4 regions of the Peribacillus sp. NJ4 genome follow, and region 2 is predicted to be linked to each of the others. Evidence: riboswitches for the same ligand, from Rfam matches in the RefSeq annotation. Region 2 holds a riboswitch; each other region holds the start of a gene.
What was found. A riboswitch is a leader RNA that binds a small molecule or an ion and turns the genes downstream of it on or off. The one in region 2 is predicted to bind S-adenosylmethionine.
Positions count from the first base shown of each region.

Region 1: linked by a shared signal. The riboswitch ahead of mmuP (S-methylmethionine permease) and the one ahead of QUF94_RS02625 (methionine ABC transporter ATP-binding protein) in region 2 are both predicted to bind S-adenosylmethionine.
Region 3: linked by a shared signal. The riboswitch ahead of QUF94_RS21285 (methionine ABC transporter ATP-binding protein) and the one ahead of QUF94_RS02625 (methionine ABC transporter ATP-binding protein) in region 2 are both predicted to bind S-adenosylmethionine.
Region 4: linked by a shared signal. The riboswitch ahead of QUF94_RS13285 (YezD family protein) and the one ahead of QUF94_RS02625 (methionine ABC transporter ATP-binding protein) in region 2 are both predicted to bind S-adenosylmethionine.

Region 1 is NZ_JAUCFQ010000001.1:2,510,613-2,514,853, reverse strand. Features, by position in the region: gene mmuM (homocysteine S-methyltransferase) at 1-227, opposite strand, end outside; gene mmuP (S-methylmethionine permease) at 224-1,612, opposite strand; SAM riboswitch class I at 1,695-1,797, opposite strand; gene QUF94_RS12650 (flavin reductase family protein) at 2,027-2,635, opposite strand; gene QUF94_RS12645 (alpha/beta hydrolase) at 2,656-3,264, opposite strand; gene QUF94_RS12640 (ring-cleaving dioxygenase) at 3,264-4,211, opposite strand; gene QUF94_RS12635 (ring-cleaving dioxygenase) at 4,236-4,241, opposite strand, start outside.
Region 2 is NZ_JAUCFQ010000001.1:539,383-543,623, forward strand. Features, by position in the region: gene QUF94_RS02620 (O-acetylhomoserine aminocarboxypropyltransferase/cysteine synthase family protein) at 86-1,396, shown strand; SAM riboswitch class I at 1,515-1,627, shown strand; gene QUF94_RS02625 (methionine ABC transporter ATP-binding protein) at 1,793-2,827, shown strand; gene QUF94_RS02630 (methionine ABC transporter permease) at 2,820-3,488, shown strand; gene QUF94_RS02635 (MetQ/NlpA family ABC transporter substrate-binding protein) at 3,504-4,241, shown strand, end outside.
Region 3 is NZ_JAUCFQ010000001.1:4,268,335-4,272,575, forward strand. Features, by position in the region: gene QUF94_RS21265 (YheC/YheD family endospore coat-associated protein) at 1-472, shown strand, start outside; gene QUF94_RS21270 (YheE family protein) at 536-739, shown strand; gene QUF94_RS21275 (hypothetical protein) at 831-1,019, shown strand; gene QUF94_RS21280 (MBL fold metallo-hydrolase) at 1,284-2,108, opposite strand; SAM riboswitch class I at 2,395-2,499, shown strand; gene QUF94_RS21285 (methionine ABC transporter ATP-binding protein) at 2,567-3,583, shown strand; gene QUF94_RS21290 (methionine ABC transporter permease) at 3,570-4,238, shown strand.
Region 4 is NZ_JAUCFQ010000001.1:2,653,860-2,658,100, reverse strand. Features, by position in the region: gene cysC (adenylyl-sulfate kinase) at 1-9, opposite strand, end outside; gene sat (sulfate adenylyltransferase) at 53-1,201, opposite strand; gene QUF94_RS13290 (phosphoadenylyl-sulfate reductase) at 1,254-1,958, opposite strand; gene QUF94_RS13285 (YezD family protein) at 2,144-2,287, opposite strand; SAM riboswitch class I at 2,459-2,567, opposite strand; gene ssuE (NADPH-dependent FMN reductase) at 2,842-3,375, opposite strand; gene QUF94_RS13275 (TetR/AcrR family transcriptional regulator) at 3,584-4,171, opposite strand.

The sequences.
Region 1 (4,241 bases), 2.0 Mb from region 2:
ACGGTGGCTTGGTAGCTTGCAGTTATCGCACAGTCCGCTCCAGCACGAAAATATGCAGAGTGAACCTGATAAATCACTTCTGGATTTTCAAGTAATACACGTGCAGACCACAGGGGATCGTCCAAATCACATCCATACCGCTCGAGCTCTGTAGCTAGAGCTCCGTCCAGAATCATGACTGAATGATCTCGTAAAATAGCGTCAATTGGGTTTATTTTATTCTTCATGGTTTTACTCCTCTTTTCTTTGAAGATTGTGTAATATAATAAGTTCCATAGCAAAACAAAATAAATGGAATACCACAATAAAGTGCTATCCGTTGTGTAGGATCAAAGGCAATTCCTATACATGAAGCAAGACAAAGCATGAAAGAAACGATTGGTACGAACGGATATAATGGTGTACGATAAGCCAAATCATTTACTGAATTTCCTTCTTTTATAAAACGTCTTCGGAATAGGAACTGTGAAGCGCTAATACTCATCCAAACTACAACCACGGCTAGACCCGAAATGGATACAAGGACGATATACACCGTATCCGGTGCAATAATACTCGAGAACAAGGCTAAACCACCACCCAACATACTGAAAATGACTGCATTTATCGGAACGCCTCTTTTTGTTAATTTTGCAAATATTGGTGATATCGTTTTCTTATCTGCAAGGGACCAAAGCATTCTGGAAGAGGCATATAGACCTGAGTTTGCAGCAGACAAAATGGCAGTTAAAATAACAAAGTTCATGATATCCGCTGCATATGGCACTCCAATTCGTTCAAGAACTGCAACAAAGGGGCTCTCTAATACGCTTGCATCCGAAACAGGCAATAATGCGGATAATACAACGATGGTTCCTACAAAAAAGATGATCAATCTCCATAATGTCATGCGGATTGCCTTTGGTATCGTTTTTTCTGGATTCACAGTTTCTCCAGCTGCAATTCCGATTAATTCAGTTCCAGAAAATGCGAAATTCACCGCAAGCATCGTCATTATAATGGCAAAAGCACCATTCGGAAATAAACCTGCACTTGTAAAATTGGAAAATAGCGGTGCTGGTTGTGAGTTAGTCATTGGAATAAAACCTACCATTGTCGCTGCTCCCAAAATAATAAATATCACAATCGCAATTACCTTTATAGACGCAAACCAAAATTCGGATTCAGCGAAAAACTTAACGGTCCAAGCATTTAATGCCAAGACCAATATGGCAAATAGAGCACTCCATATCCAGACATTGATTGATGGAAACCATCGCTGCATCAACAATCCTGCAGCCGTGAATTCCGAACCTAGTGCAACAGTCCAGGTTAACCAATATAACCAAGCTACTGTAAACCCTGTCCCTGGTCCGATGTATTTTGCTGCGTAGCTATGAAACGCACCTGTCTCGGGCATATGTACTGCCAGTTCACCTAGACATAGCATGACTAGATAAACCACTAATGCTCCAATCAGATACGAAAGGATGGTGCCCAACGGGCCAGCCTGCTGAATCGTATAACCCGAACTTAAGAACAAACCTGTTCCAATCACCCCGCCAAGCGATAGCATGATTAAATGCCGTGTTTTCATTTCCCTTTGAAATTCCTGTTTCCTTTTGTTCTCCATTCATACTCTCCTTTATCCTGCATCCAGAAAAAACGAAAACGCACTCTAAAAAGAGTGCGCTACTGACAAATAAAAACGTACGGTCTTATCTATCAAGGTTTCACCCCCTGGAATTAGCACAGTGTCTTAGCAGACCTGTTGCTGAGGTTTCATAGGGCCAGTCCCTCCACCTCTCTGGATAAGAAATTAATTTTTTATAACTTTATCAATCTATGAAAAAATTGTCAAGTTTTGTTTTGGAATATAAAGAATTCCCTTTACATTCAGACGATTTTGTCACCTCCGGCATGATTGCTTGTTTTGGTACAGTCGCTCACCGTATTAGAATTGCAGATAATTCTAATCGGGAATAATTTTGGTATAAAAAAAATGACGACATCTTAAAAGATGACGCCATTTTTTCTTTCTTATCACTTAAGGTCGTTCCATTTCAAATAATTCCCCTAGTTTTGTATAAGTATGACCCGCTAATCTTGCTACAGGTTTAAGCCCATTCTGGTCAATTCGGCCATTATGGTAAATATCTTGCTCTATATGATAGCAGACTATTTTACCTATCAATAAATCACAACCAGGTTTATCTAGGGAACCTCCCAATGGAATCGCATGCTCTAATGTACATTCAAAGCGTACCTTCGCTTCTTGCAATCCTGGTACGGATACCTTATCACTAACAGCCGTCGTGAAATTGGTCAGGCCCAATTCACTTTCATCCGATGGGAGTTCCTTGGCCGTTCGATTTGCATCAGCAACATTATTTTCATCAGTGATATGAACAACGAATTCCCCTGATTGAATTGCATTTCTTGCAGTGTCCTTTGAAACTCCTTCTTTCCGTTGAACAGAAATGGAAATCATCGGAGGATTGGAACTGACTATGTTAAAAAAGCTGAACGGCGCTATATTGATGGTACCGGTTTCGGATTGTGTCGTAACGAGAGCTATGGGTCTCGGTATAATGCTTCCAGTCAAAAACTTATAATTTTCCCGTTCAGTCAGACCTTCAGGATTTACTGAAATCATCTTCATTCCCTCTTTCATTCTTATATAAAGTTCTTATGAAACCATGAACCTGCTGCCTCGACCTCTGAACGTGTTAACTGATGACCGTAATTTTCCCAGTGAACTTCCACCGAAGCACCAGCTTGCAATAAAAGTTGATTAAGTTCATCCGTTTCTTCTGCCGGGCAAATCGGATCGTTTTTACCTGCAGCAATAAATACTGGTATATCTGAGAGTGACGGCATAGCAATCCCGCGTCTAGGCACCATTGGATGATGAAGAATCGCTCCTTGTAGTGCCCCTTCGAAATGGAACATCAAACTTGCCGCTATATTTGCACCATTAGAATAACCTAATGCTACCACTCTGTCACGGTCGAAGTCATATTGTCCGGACGCTAATTCCAAGAAGTCATTAAGCTCATTCGTACGGAAAATCAAATCTTCTTCGTCAAAAACCCCTTCAGCTAACCGGCGGAAAAAACGAGGCATTCCGTTTTCAAGGACATTTCCCCGTACACTCAATACGGATGAACCCGGTGAAACCATTTCCGATAATGGCAAGAGATCTGATTCCGTTCCTCCAGTACCATGTAAAAGCAAAAGTAACGGAGCTTCTGGATTACTTCCTTTTTGAAAAATATGTTTCATCATTTATCCTCCTCTAGTACTCTCGGCACTGCCGGCAGTAACGTTTTCTCCATGATTCCCCTTTTTTCTTCCAGCCATGGCGGGAGCATCAATTTACTACCCATCGTTTCCTTCGTCTCATCATGAGCAAAGCCAGGTGGATCTGTGGCAACTTCAAAGAGTATGCCTCCATCTTCCCGGAAATAAATGGCATCGAAGTATTGACGGTCTGTAAATGGGGTCACGCCATAGCCATTGTTACCGATATGTTCTCGCCATTCTTTATGATCTTCATTATCGCTTGCACGCCATGCCAGATGATGGACAGTTCCTACTCCGATTTTTCCATTTGGCAAAACGGTTTTTTTAACATCTATTAAATTTCCGATGTCCGATGTGGATTTGAAGCGGATGAAATCGTCCTCTTCCCCGATCTTTTGCAGGCCCATCACTTCCTCTAATAGTTCCATCGTTTTGATCGGTTTTGACGTCAATAATACAGCACCGCCAAATCCCTTGACTGCCTTATCAGCTGGTACACCGCCGAATGACCACTCGCTATTTTTACCTTCTTTACGCTCAACCAGTTCAAGTTGCAAACCATGTGGGTCTTGGAATTTCAGATATTCCTCACCGAAACGTGATGACTTTTCAAAGTCTATATTAAATTTACCCAAACGCATTTCCCAGAAGCCCATTGAACCTTCCGGAATGGCATATGTCGTAATCCCCACTTGTCCAGAGCCAATTGTCCCTCGGTATGCCCCAGGCCAAGGAAAGAAAGTGATGATAGTACCCGGTGAACCTGATTCATCTCCGAAATATAAGTGATAGGTGCCTGGATCATCAAAATTAACAGTTTTCTTCACCATACGCATTCCTAATACTCCAGCATAAAAATCCACATTCTCTTGAGGATTGCCTACAATTGCGGTTATATGATGTATTCCTGCATTTTGCTTTCTCATGCCGATTACTTCCTTTCCCGTTGATTAATT
Region 2 (4,241 bases):
TCTTGTGGAAGTGGTTTTTTTGTTTATGAAAGGCCCGGTTTCAATTTAATTCCTACTAAATCCATAGAGAAAGAGGAGAAATAGTATGTCAGAGAAAAAGTTACGTTTCGAAACATTGAGTGTTCATGGCGGTTTGCAAGCTGATGAAACAGGTGCACGTGCAGTCCCGATCTACCAAAGCAATGCATACTTGTTCAAAGACACTGACCATGCAGCGAATTTATTTGGCTTAAAGGAGAATGGCTATATATATACACGACTACATAATCCCACGGTCAGCGTTTTTGAGGAAAGAATGGCCTTATTGGAAGGCGGTATCGGCGGATTGGCAACAGCAAGCGGAATGGCTGCCATCTCACTGTCAATCCTGAATATTGCCGGTGCAGGGGATGAGATCGTTTCAGCCTCCACTTTATATGGCGGTACGTATAATCTTTTTGAAAATACTCTTCCTAAATATGGGATTAAAGTGAAGTTCGTTTCTCCTGATGACCCTGAAAATTTCAAAAGGGCGATTACGCCAAGAACTAAAGCCATATTTGCCGAAACGATCGGAAATCCAAGTTTGAGGGTCCTTGATATTGAAGCGGTAGCCGACATTGCCCATGATGCCGGGATACCTTTAATCATTGATAATACCTTCGCTACACCGTATCTATGCAGACCAATTGATTTTGGAGCGGATATTGTTATCCATTCCGCTACAAAATGGCTTCTGGGAAATGGAACCACCTTAGGCGGTGTCATCGTGGATGGAGGGAAGTTCGATTGGAACTCGCCAAACTACCCTGGCTTTACGGAGCCTGATCCAAGTTACGACGGTCTGGTATACGCCGAGGCAGTTGGACCAGCCGCTTTTATAACGAAAGCCCGAGTGCAGTTACTTCGTGATTTAGGCCCTGCGCTAAGTGCCCAAAGCGCATTCCAGTTTACGCTTGGACTTGAAACGCTGCATGTGAGGATGAAAGAGCATCTTTCGAACACGAAGTCTGTACTTCAATATTTGAAAAAACACCCTGCCGTGACTTGGGTTTCGCATCCTGCTAATGAGGATCATCCCGATAAAGCCCTTGCGGATAAATATTTGCCTAAGGGAGCAGGATCTGTTGTGACTTTTGGAATAAAGGGAGACCGCGAAGCCGGGGCGAAACTTATCAATTCGGTGGAATTATGGTCCCATGTAGCGAATGTAGGGGATGCGAAGAGTTTAATCATTCACCCTGCCAGTACGACCCATCAGCAATTGAATGATGCAGGTCTGGCGAAAGCTGGTGTGCGTGCTGATCAAGTCCGTTTATCCATTGGGATTGAAAATGTAGAGGATTTAATAGAAGATTTGGAGCAGGCAATTGAAAAAGCGACGAATATCGTCTCCTTGACTTCTAAAACGGTTTAAGCAAAAAGTCCTGGGCATTCTTGAACTAGAAATATTATACATTGCGCTCCTTTTTTATCTATGATAAAATTTCAACATACTAAAGAACTTAATGATGTACAAATATTCTATATATTAGCTCTTATCAAGAGAGGTGGAGGGATGTGCCCGATGAAACCCGGCAACCGACAAGGAGATTTCCTTGGAAAGGTGCCAATTCACACAAAGTTTAATCACTTTGGAAGATGAGAGGAAGGCCTGTTTCTTCACCTGCCTTTCTGCTCATGCAGAAAGGTTTTTTCTATTTCAGTAGGGAAAACCTTTGCATGAATTGCAAAATTGGTAGGGGAAACAGATAATAATGTAGAGAAATTAACTAAGTTCATAGGTTTTATTGGATAAAAGAGGTGAGGATTAATGATTACATTGACAAAAGTCAGTAAGCTGTTCCGAACAGGAAAAGGAAGCAGTGAGACGATCAAGGCTGTAAATAATGTGAATGTTGAAATAAATAAAGGCGAGATTTTCGGTATTATTGGTTATAGTGGAGCGGGGAAAAGTACTTTGATCAGGATGCTCAATGGATTGGAAACACCCACAGAAGGATCCGTTGTGGTGGCTGAGAAGGAAATTTCAAAAATTAAAGGTGCTCAGCTTCGTAAGGCCCGTCAAGAAATCAGCATGATTTTCCAACATTTCAATCTATTATGGTCCAGGACCGTTCAGGAAAATATATCCTTCCCGTTGGAAATTGCAGGAGTTTCAAAATTTGAACGCACCAAACGTGTGAACGAATTGATCAAGTTAGTCGGACTGGAAGGCAGAGAAAAGGCCTATCCTTCGCAATTAAGCGGAGGGCAAAAGCAACGGGTGGGAATAGCCAGGGCTCTAGCGAATGATCCTAAAGTGCTGCTGTGTGATGAAGCGACTTCTGCCTTGGATCCACAGACTACCGACTCTATACTCGAATTGCTTGTTGACATCAATCAGCGTCTTGGGTTGACGATTGTCTTGATAACACATGAAATGCATGTAATACGTAAAATCTGTCATCGTGTGGCTGTGATGGAAAGCGGGCAAGTTGTTGAACAGGGACCTGTCCTGGATGTTTTCAAGAATCCTAAAGAACAAATGACGAAGCGTTTCGTGCAACAGGTGACGGAACCGGAAGAAACGAAAGAAACGATGGACCATCTGCTCGAACGCTTTCCTGCAGGCAAAGTGATTCAATTGACTTTTGTAGGTGATCATGCAGAAAGCCCGTTGATCACTAAGCTTGTGCGTAACTTCGAGTTGGATGTCAATATAGTTCAAGGTAAAATATCGCAAACCAGAAGCGGTTCATATGGAACGTTGTTTATCCATCTTGATGGCAAAGAGGATGAAATGCTCCGCGCAATCGAATTCATTAAAGCACAGCAGGTAGGCGTGGAGGTGATTACTCATGCTTGAAGAATTATTGCCGAATGTTGATTGGGAAGACATTATTGAAGCAACGAAAGAAACGCTTTATATGACAAGTATCTCTGTAGTGGCAACCTTTTTTATAGGCATATTATTAGGATTGATCCTGTTCTTGACAGGGAAGGGGAATATGTGGGAAAACCGGGCAATCAACGCGGTCATCAGTGCTGTGGTTAATATATTCCGTTCCATTCCATTTCTTATTTTGATCGTGCTGCTCATTCCTTTCACTAAAGCGCTTGTCGGTTCCATGATCGGAGAGAACGCTGCACTGCCGGCACTTATTATCGGTGCGGCACCATTTTATGCACGTATGGTTGAAATCGGCCTCCGTGAAATCGATAAAGGTGTAATTGAAGCCGCTAAATCGATGGGGGCAAAAACGAGCACGATCATTTGGAAGGTCCTTCTTCCGGAGTCGATGCCTGCCCTTATTTCCGGGATTACGGTAACATCGATTGCATTGGTTGGATATACCGCAATGGCCGGGGTCATCGGCGCAGGCGGACTTGGTAATCTAGCCTATCTGGAGGGCTATCAAAGAAATCAAAATGACGTTACGCTTGTAGCGACTATCGTTATTCTAATTATCGTCTTCATAATTCAAATTATTGGAGATGTGATTACATCTAAATTGGACAAAAGATAAAGGGAGATGAAAAGGATGAAAAAGTTTTTAGGATTTGCATTGATTTTAGTGTTATCTATCGCTTTGGCTGCTTGTGGAAGTGAAAAGGATAAAGGCGGCAGTGAAACGGAAAAAGAATCGAAGAAATTAGTTGTAGGGGCATCCAATGTTCCGCATGCTGAAATCCTTGAGGAAGCTAAGCCGCTTCTTGAAGAAAAAGGAATAGAATTGGAAATCGAAACATTCCAGGACTATGTTTTACCAAATAAGGCTTTAAATGATAAGGAATTGGATGCTAACTATTTTCAGCACATTCCTTATTTAGAATCCCAAATTAAAGAAAATGGATATGATTTCGTTAATGCAGGCGGAATCCATATCGAGCCAATAGCTCTATACTCAAAAAAATATAAAACCATCGATAAACTTCCTGATGGGGCAACGATCATTTTAAGCAGCTCTGTCGCTGATCATGGGCGTGCTTTATCCCTTTTGGAAAAGAATGGCCTGATCACTTTGAAAGAGGGAATCGATAAAACGACGGCTACAACTAAAGACATCGTTAAAAATGAGAAAAACCTTAAATTCGATTCTGAATATGAAGCGGCTCTGCTTCCTAAAATTTATGAGAGCAGCGAAGGCGATGCTGTTTTGATCAACTCAAACTATGCGATCGATGCAGGTTTGAATCCGATTGAAGATTCGATCGCCATTGAAGATTCTGAATCACCATACGTGAATGTCATCGCTGTAAACAAAGGTGACGAAAATAAA
Region 3 (4,241 bases), 3.7 Mb from region 2:
ATTCTGGGAAACAAAAAAAAGGGATTTATTAAAAAGAAGCTACCTTGCTCAACAGGCGATCATACCGAAAAAAATTTTTGGTCATCGTTACGATTACCGGATTCTCGTCCATTATGAAAAAGGTTTTTATAAAGTGACCGGCAAAGCAGTAAGGATGTCACAAACTCAGGAAATCACCACCCACACTCCCCGAGGGGGTAAGCTTTTTCCTTATCAAGACCTGCAATCAAGAAGCTTAAATCAAAAATTAGCGAATATCGCCCAAAAATGCGGTGAGACTCTTTCGAAAAAAATCGGGTTTCTCGGAGAATTTTCCATTGATATAGGGGAAGATGAATCGGGTTCGCTCTTCATATACGAAGTGAACTCAAAGCCCATGCAGTTCGATGAAGAGGAAATTGAAGCTAACCGGCTTTTGCATTTAAAAAATCTTTTCATTGAATTGACTTTTTCCAACCTGACAATAAAATGACACCTCCAGCTGCCGTTTTACATTATAATGAAATGAAAGACAGCATATATGGAGGTTATACATATGATCACCCATTTTCAGTGGGCACCACTGCATAAGAATCTGCCAGGATGGAAAATTTCATTTTATTTCAAAAAGGAGGCAATCAAAGCCTTGTACCATAAAGATGGATCCATCGAATGGACAGCCAACCCACCTTCCGAAACAGATGAAACCCAACTCAAAAGCATGATCCATGACTTAATGGTCTACCATGTATATGATTGAGCCCTTTCCCCTTTTTCATTCATTAACCCTCTGAACGGAATAAAAATCCCTCCTTTGCCTAAACTAAAGAAAAAGCTAGGAGGGATTTATTTTGGATAAAGAAAAAATGACATTTTTGAAGGATACCGAATATGATGGCAAGGATTCCGTTTTCCTCGATATCGACCGAATCATCAATGAAGGAATGGCAGGCGGAAATGTGTATGAAGTCGCTAACCTTCAGAACATCGAGGAAGCACATGATTTTTATGATGAAACAGATCCCAATATCAATAAATAAACACTCGTGGGCTCTCTTTTTGGGGAGCTCCACTTAAAAAAAGTGAACTTTCGTTCATGCGTCATATTCCCCACTAACAAATGTTTTTTTATGAAAAGCACCCCCTCCATAAAAAAACAACTTCCCGGATGGAAGTTGTTTGAGTGCAAATTAAATATTACAACATGCTGTCTTCTTGCCTTTTTCCAATTCCCGCACTCTATCCCCCGTAGGCATTTGATATTATGCTAAAAGCATTAATATCTTTCAATATCTATTGTTAATTCAAATAGTTCCATTCTCACTGGCATTCAAAACATTTTCGTTTAATATCGAAGTTATGATATGCTCTGAATCCCATTCATGTCCAGATATCTCGATAAGGGGATAGCGATTCGGTAAAACGACTTGCTGGATTTCATGGACTGTATGCCCTTGATCATGTAAGCGTAAAATTTCACCTTGGAGGTTTTCCAAATAATCGAGTTTATTTCGAAACATTTCCTTTCCGTCAGGCACATGCCCAGCATGGCAGCAAAACACTTCCCCAAAGTCATATCGGAGTAATTTTTTTATGGAATCGATGATGATCGGGACAGACTCTTCCCGTAAGATAAGCTTTGTTTTTGGTGTTACGAAAAGGTCTCCAGAAAAGAGCATGCCAGTGCTGTGATTCAAATACACCATATGGTCCTTCGCATGACCAGGGGTAAAAATCGGCTCCCACGTTTGGGTGCGGGAATGAATGGCCTTGCCTAGCGGCTCAGCCTTAAAGGCGTCTCTTTTTCCCCAAAACATTTTACGATATTCAGGATATTCAGCATCCTTCGCACAAGCATCAACCGACATCGGATGAATGAATATCGGAACCTTTTTATGTTCCTTTATCCAGGCAGCGCCTCCCGTATGGTCCTCATGATAGTGCGTCAGGGCAACTGTTTCGAAGTCTGCGGACTCATAGAATGGAATAAGTCCTTCCAATAAAATCTGTGCGCCAGTATCTATCAATAGCCCATCCGTTAAAAAAACATAAACACTCATCCCCGACTTGACCCCGTCAGGAGTCCCGTGCACACAAACCACATCATTTACCGTCTTAATCTCTATCATGCATTTCCACCCCATCATTGTACAAAAATAGTTTTTTCTCCCTTTTTCACTTTATTATAATAAATGTATTATCTCTTTACCCTTTTGACAAGTAAATAATGGAATATCTGGATGTAAAAGACGGATTATTGACTAAGAGCCCTTTTGACAGGAATGGTTTTAATGAACCGCACGGAACATTATCGACAAAAAACCATCACCAAATCACAGAAACGATTGACATTGTGGAATTTTACAAATATTATAGATTATATTATAAAACTTGAAATATTCTAAAATAATAGTTTACTTATCAAGAGTGACGGAGGGATCAGGCCCTGTGATGTCCGGCAACCGCCCTTCGGGAACGGTGCCACTTCCTGCAGAATGTTTGCATTCTGAAAGATAAGACGAGATATAATTTCGCTGCCTCTTTCTGAATGATAGAGGCAGTTTTTTATGTTTAAGGGGGAAGGATCATGATTGAAATCCGTTCAGTCCGAAAGGAATACATCACGAAGAAAAACCGAGTTATCGGAGTGGATAACGTATCTTTAACCATTCAAAAAGGCGAAGTGTATGGAATTGTCGGCTACAGCGGAGCTGGAAAAAGCTCATTACTCCGCTGCTTGAATTTGCTTGAGCGTCCGACAGCCGGAAATATCATCATTGACGGCATTGATTTAACCTCTTTATCAAGTAAAGAGCTTCGTAAACAACGTCAAAAAATCGGAATGATATTTCAACACTTTTCCCTGGTCAGTTCAAAAACCGTTTATGAAAATGTCGCTTTCGCCTTAAAGGCCGCGCATCAATCGAAGGACGCCATCAGGTTACGTGTATTGGAATTGCTGGAAATCGTAGGGCTCAGTGATAAAAAAGATGTCTATCCGGCACAGCTTAGCGGTGGACAGAAGCAACGGGTCGGCATAGCCCGGGCCTTAGCAAATGACCCCACCGTACTGTTATGTGATGAAGCGACTTCAGCCCTTGATCCAACAACAACAAAAGCGATTTTACAGTTATTAAAAAAAATAAGCAGGGAGCTCGGGATCACCATCGTGTTGATTACACATGAAATGGAAGTGGTCAAAGAACTATGCCACCGAGTCGCCGTCATGCAGGATGGGCGGGTAATTGAAGAAGGTTCCGTTTATGAAATATTTTCACAGCCAAAGCAGGAGTTAACGAAGCAATTCATCAGCAGTGTATTGGATTTCGAACTTCCCTCACATTTGATTGAGGGAAGTAAAGGAACGATTATTAAAATTCAATTCGAAGGGCAAACCGCCGGTGAATCGATTCTCTCCGACGCTCTCCAATCCCATTCAGTAAAGGGGAATATCCTGCACGGTAAAATTGAGTATATTCAGGATGTCCCTTTAGGCATCTTGATCATTGAGTTAATCGGTGAGGCCGCTGAAATTCATTCGGCATTGGAATATATAAAAAATCGTTCCAGTTCTGCGGAGGTGTTAAAACATGTCATTTCTTGATTCCATCGTCAATATTTTACCTGATCTTAATAAAGCCTTTCTTGAAACGATTTATATGGTCGGCGTTTCCCTTGCGGTAGCCCTTTTGATAGGTTTACCACTTGGAGTATTGCTGTTTACGACAACCAGGAATTTATTCTTTGAAAATAGCGTCGTGAATCGATCACTCGGTTTCGCAGTCAATATTGTCCGTTCAATCCCGTTCATCATTCTCTTGGTCGCCCTCCTTCCTTTAACGGAACTGCTTACTGGATCGACGATAGGGCCAAGAGCGGCTTCTGTTTCCCTGTCCGTATCCGCGATACCTTTTTTTGCAAGGATCGTGGAATCGGCATTACGTGAAATAGACAAAGGAGTGATTGAAGCTGCAATTGCCGTGGGGGCCACTCCATGGATGATCATTAAGGATGTACTTCTTCCGGAGGCAAAACCGGGAATCATTCAGGGGCTGACATTAACGACCATTTCACTGATCGGTTACTCAGCAATGGCAGGGACAATCGGCGGAGGTGGAATTGGTGACCTGGCCATCAGGTACGGTTATTACCGTTATGACAACACGGTCATGATCACGACGATCGTCGTGTTGATCTGCCTTGTACAAATCATTCAAATGGTTGGTGACAAAGCCTCATACTTAGTTAACAAACGATAGAAT
Region 4 (4,241 bases), 2.1 Mb from region 2:
TTTACTCATTTAATAATCCCCCTCTTCATGTGATCCTTCAATTTATGTCCAATCAGTTATAAACTTCATTCTTTTTAAGACCTTCGATCAACACCTCGATGACTTCTTTACGGCTAAAGGTAGCTGGAGGAATTTCTCCATTACGCAACATTTCCCTTACCTTCGTTCCAGACAGGATGACATGGTCTTCCTTGCCATGCGGACAAGTTTTAGCGGAAGCCATATTGCCACATTCTTTACAGTAAAAACTATGTTCAAAGAATAATAGCGTGATCCCTAACTCATCTGAATTAAAATTCCCAAAGATTTTTTGAGCATCATATGTGCCATAATAATCACCCACACCCGCATGATCACGTCCGACGATAAAATGGGTGCAACCATAATTTTTACGGACCATCGCATGGAAAATCGCTTCTCTTGGTCCTGCATAACGCATGGCAGCAGGGAAAACTGCAAGTGAGACGCGATCCTTGGGATAATATTTTTCAAGCAACACTTTATAGCTTTCCATTCGTACATCTGCCGGAATGTCATCGGATTTAGTGGCACCTACAAGAGGATTTAAAAATAAGCCGTCGACAATCTCCAATGCTGTCTTTTGAATATATTCATGTGCACGGTGAACAGGGTTCCTCGTTTGGAATCCGACAACCGTTTCCCAGCCTTTTTCAGCAAAAGCTTTCCTTGTCTCAACTGGGTCCAGATAATTTGCTTGAAATAGCGGACGCTCTATTCTCTTTACTAACTTTATTTCTCCGCCGACATATACATCCCCGCGGTTATATAAATTTTTCACACCAGGATGCTTCTCATCATCCGTTTGATATACTAATGTCGCTTCCAATTGTTTATCGGGAGTGAAAATATCGGAAACGGAGAGAACTCCGTATGTTTCACCTTCATGAGTCAGCTTTACCTCTTCACCTATAGTAAGAGTTTCTGCAACTTCAACGTTCAAAGGCAGCGTAATCGGGATGCTCCATACATGGCCGCTGCTAAGCCTCATATCCTTGACAACTGTCTCATAGTCACTTTTTGTAAAGAAACCTTTGATCGGGCTGTAGGCACCAGTGCCTATCAATTCAAGATCACTTAAAGCTATTTCGTCAATTTCGATTGACTTTGTTATTTTACTAAAATCATATTTTGGTTCCCAAAGATCGATTAGTGTTCCTCCGTGCGGTAAACTGATTGTCATGCTAATTTCCCCCTATGGTTTCTAAATATTTAAGCCTATACTTTCTATTTATTTAAGATAAATGCAATCCGCATTCCGTTTTTTGGGCTCCTTGCCAACGGCCTGAGCGTAAATCATCTGCATTGAAGGCAGGTGCCGTACATGTTTTACAACCAATGCTTGGATATCCATTATCATGCAGGATATTATATGGAAGTCCATTTTTGTGGGCATAACGCCAAACATCTTTCCATGTCCAATGTATGAGTGGACATATTTTTACTGACTTGAACTTATTATCTTTATTGATATACTCTGTCAGAGCCCTTGTTTCAGATTGCTCCCTCCGTAGTCCCGAAAGCCAGGCTGTTGCCGTTGAAAGCACATCTGTAAGCGGAGTGATTTTACGGATGTTACAGCACTTATTGGAATCGCTAAGCCATAATTCATCCCCATGTTCCGCTGCCTGTTCTTCAAGCGTCAATGCTGGTTTCTTCATTTCGATCGAAAGATTTGGATATCGCTTTTTCACTTGATCGATCAATTGGTACGTTTCCTCAAAATGAACATCTGTATCAAGGAAAACTATTTTTGCCGAGGGATTGACCTTCGCCAATAAATCCGTAAGCACGATGCCTTCTATACCGAAACTACACGCATATATCAGTTTGTTTCCATAATGGTCATTCGCCCATTGCAGTACTTCCAAAGCACCTTTTGTCTCACTATCTTCAGGAAATACAGGTAAATCTCCGGTGTTGAAATTTTCATAGTTTATTAATGCAGCCAACTTTGCAGCCCCCTCTAAGAACTTGCTGTATGTCACTGGTTAGAATTACTTTTGATCAATGCCCGTTATAATCTTCCCCAGTTTAAATGACCCTAGGAAAAAGAGACGAATCTAACCAATACTCTCTTTATATCAGTTAAACCCGCCTCTAGTTTTTCTAGTCAGCAGATACCTTATTTAATTCTTAGTTTTTCATTTCTTTCCATTTGAATGATTTTACCATCTTGGACAATAAGTGTAATCGATCCATACTTCATTGAATTAAGCATTTCTTGAAGTCGTTCAAATATTTCTTCAAGCTGATTCTCTTTATCCAAACCTGTTCCTCCTTTAAGAAAATCCGCGAATATATTATTTCACCGCTGATTAAATGAATTTATTAAATTTATATAATTCCAAACAACCTTAAATTGTTATGGTTTCCCAAAGAATTTTCCGAAAAATAAAAATCTTTCCATGATGGAAAGATTTCAAGGTAAATATTCTTTACCTTATCTTCCAAAATGATCAACATTTTGTTGGAGGTAGCACCTTGCATCCATCATGCAGGTTGCTGGACTTCAAAGGGCCAATTCCCTCCGTCGCTCTGGATAAGTTTTATTATTTTAAATATTAACATATATTTAATCCTTGTCAATGGAGTTTTCTTATAAAATAACTTGGTTTAATATTATGGAGGAACTGTTATTTTTATACACACTATTCCATTCATGATTTTATGTTCATTTAAATATGAAAATAGACTCGTCTTTTTAGATAAAGTCTCCAAAAAAATGAGTCTATTTTCATTATTAAGCTATTATTGATGCCTGTCATTCATTGAAAAAGTAATTACTTGAATTCCATTCCTTTTATTGAAGTCGATTACTTATTAATTTCTTAACTGAATCGCTTCTATTAGTTCTTGAACCTGACTCTGAACGCGATCAACTAAATTCAAGTCATTGATCGGGTTTTCTGAATTCTGTTTATCTATTTCCTTATCCACAAAATATATGCCCTGCAACGGCTCGCCTTTTAATATTGAAATTAATGGTTTAAGCGCATAGTCAATCGCCAATAAATGCCTGTTACTTCCGCCAATCATAATGGGCAGCACTGGCTTCCCCTTAAAAGCTCCTTCTGGCAGCAAATCAATCAAGGCTTTTAATACCCCTGTATAAGAAGCCTTATATACCGGTGAACCAATGATGATTCCTCTGGCTGCTTGTATTTTCTCCGAAAGCTTTAAGATATCTTCGCTATTATATTTCCCTTGGAATAAATCATCTGCTGAGAAATCCGTAATTGAGTAATAAGCTGTGGTAAATCCTTGGTTTTCTACTAATGATTGAATATGTTTTAGTGAAATGTCCGTTCTTGATGGAATCGCTGGACTTCCTGATAAAATTACGATATCGCTCATATAAATCCCCTCCCATATTACATGGTTTTAGAATAAAAATCCTCGTAATGAATTTGTTGCAGCATGCATTTATCGTAATAGTCTGAAAAATATAAGTCAAATCTTACACTCCGGTTTATTAATTTCACAAGTAATGATTGCTTACCATTCAAAAAAACACGGTCATATTTGCGGCTTGATGCTCATGCCTTTTAATATGACCGTTTCATTATGTATGATTTTGTTTTCCATGAATACCATATACCAAAAGTTGTGCAATGCTCTTAATTCGTTCAGAAGTAAAATATGGTTCCTTTTTCTGTTGATGAATCTCATAATGTGTAGATAATGCCAATGTGAAAGAAATGATCCCCACATTAAAAAGGATAATATCAGAAATATATTGTATCTCTCCGCTATCTATTCTCTTCTGTATTTCAATATGCTTGGCATTCGGCTTGAAAATTCGATCAACATATTGCTTTGAAATATCTTGATCGAATTGTGTTTCCCGAAATAATATCGAAAACTGTTCTTTATTTTCAAGAACGTTTTTTATCATGGTGCAAACGTGATTTTCCACAAGATCATCAGTTGACAGATGGTTTGTCCCATCTTCAGACTCCTCTTTTTCATTAGGAGTAATTGTAGCCAGAAGCAAATCTTTTTTGCTTTCAAAGTATTTGTAAATAGTAGCTTCGGAAACATTGCATGCAGAGGCAATTTCATTCGTTCTTGTCATGTCAAACCCTTTTGTCGCAAAAAGAGTCCGGGCTACATTTATGATTCGTTCTTTGGTTTGTTGCCCCTTTTTCAAAAATATCAACCTTCTTTTATAAAGATAAGACCGGTTTCACCAATCTATTTTACATGATATCCCGATGGTA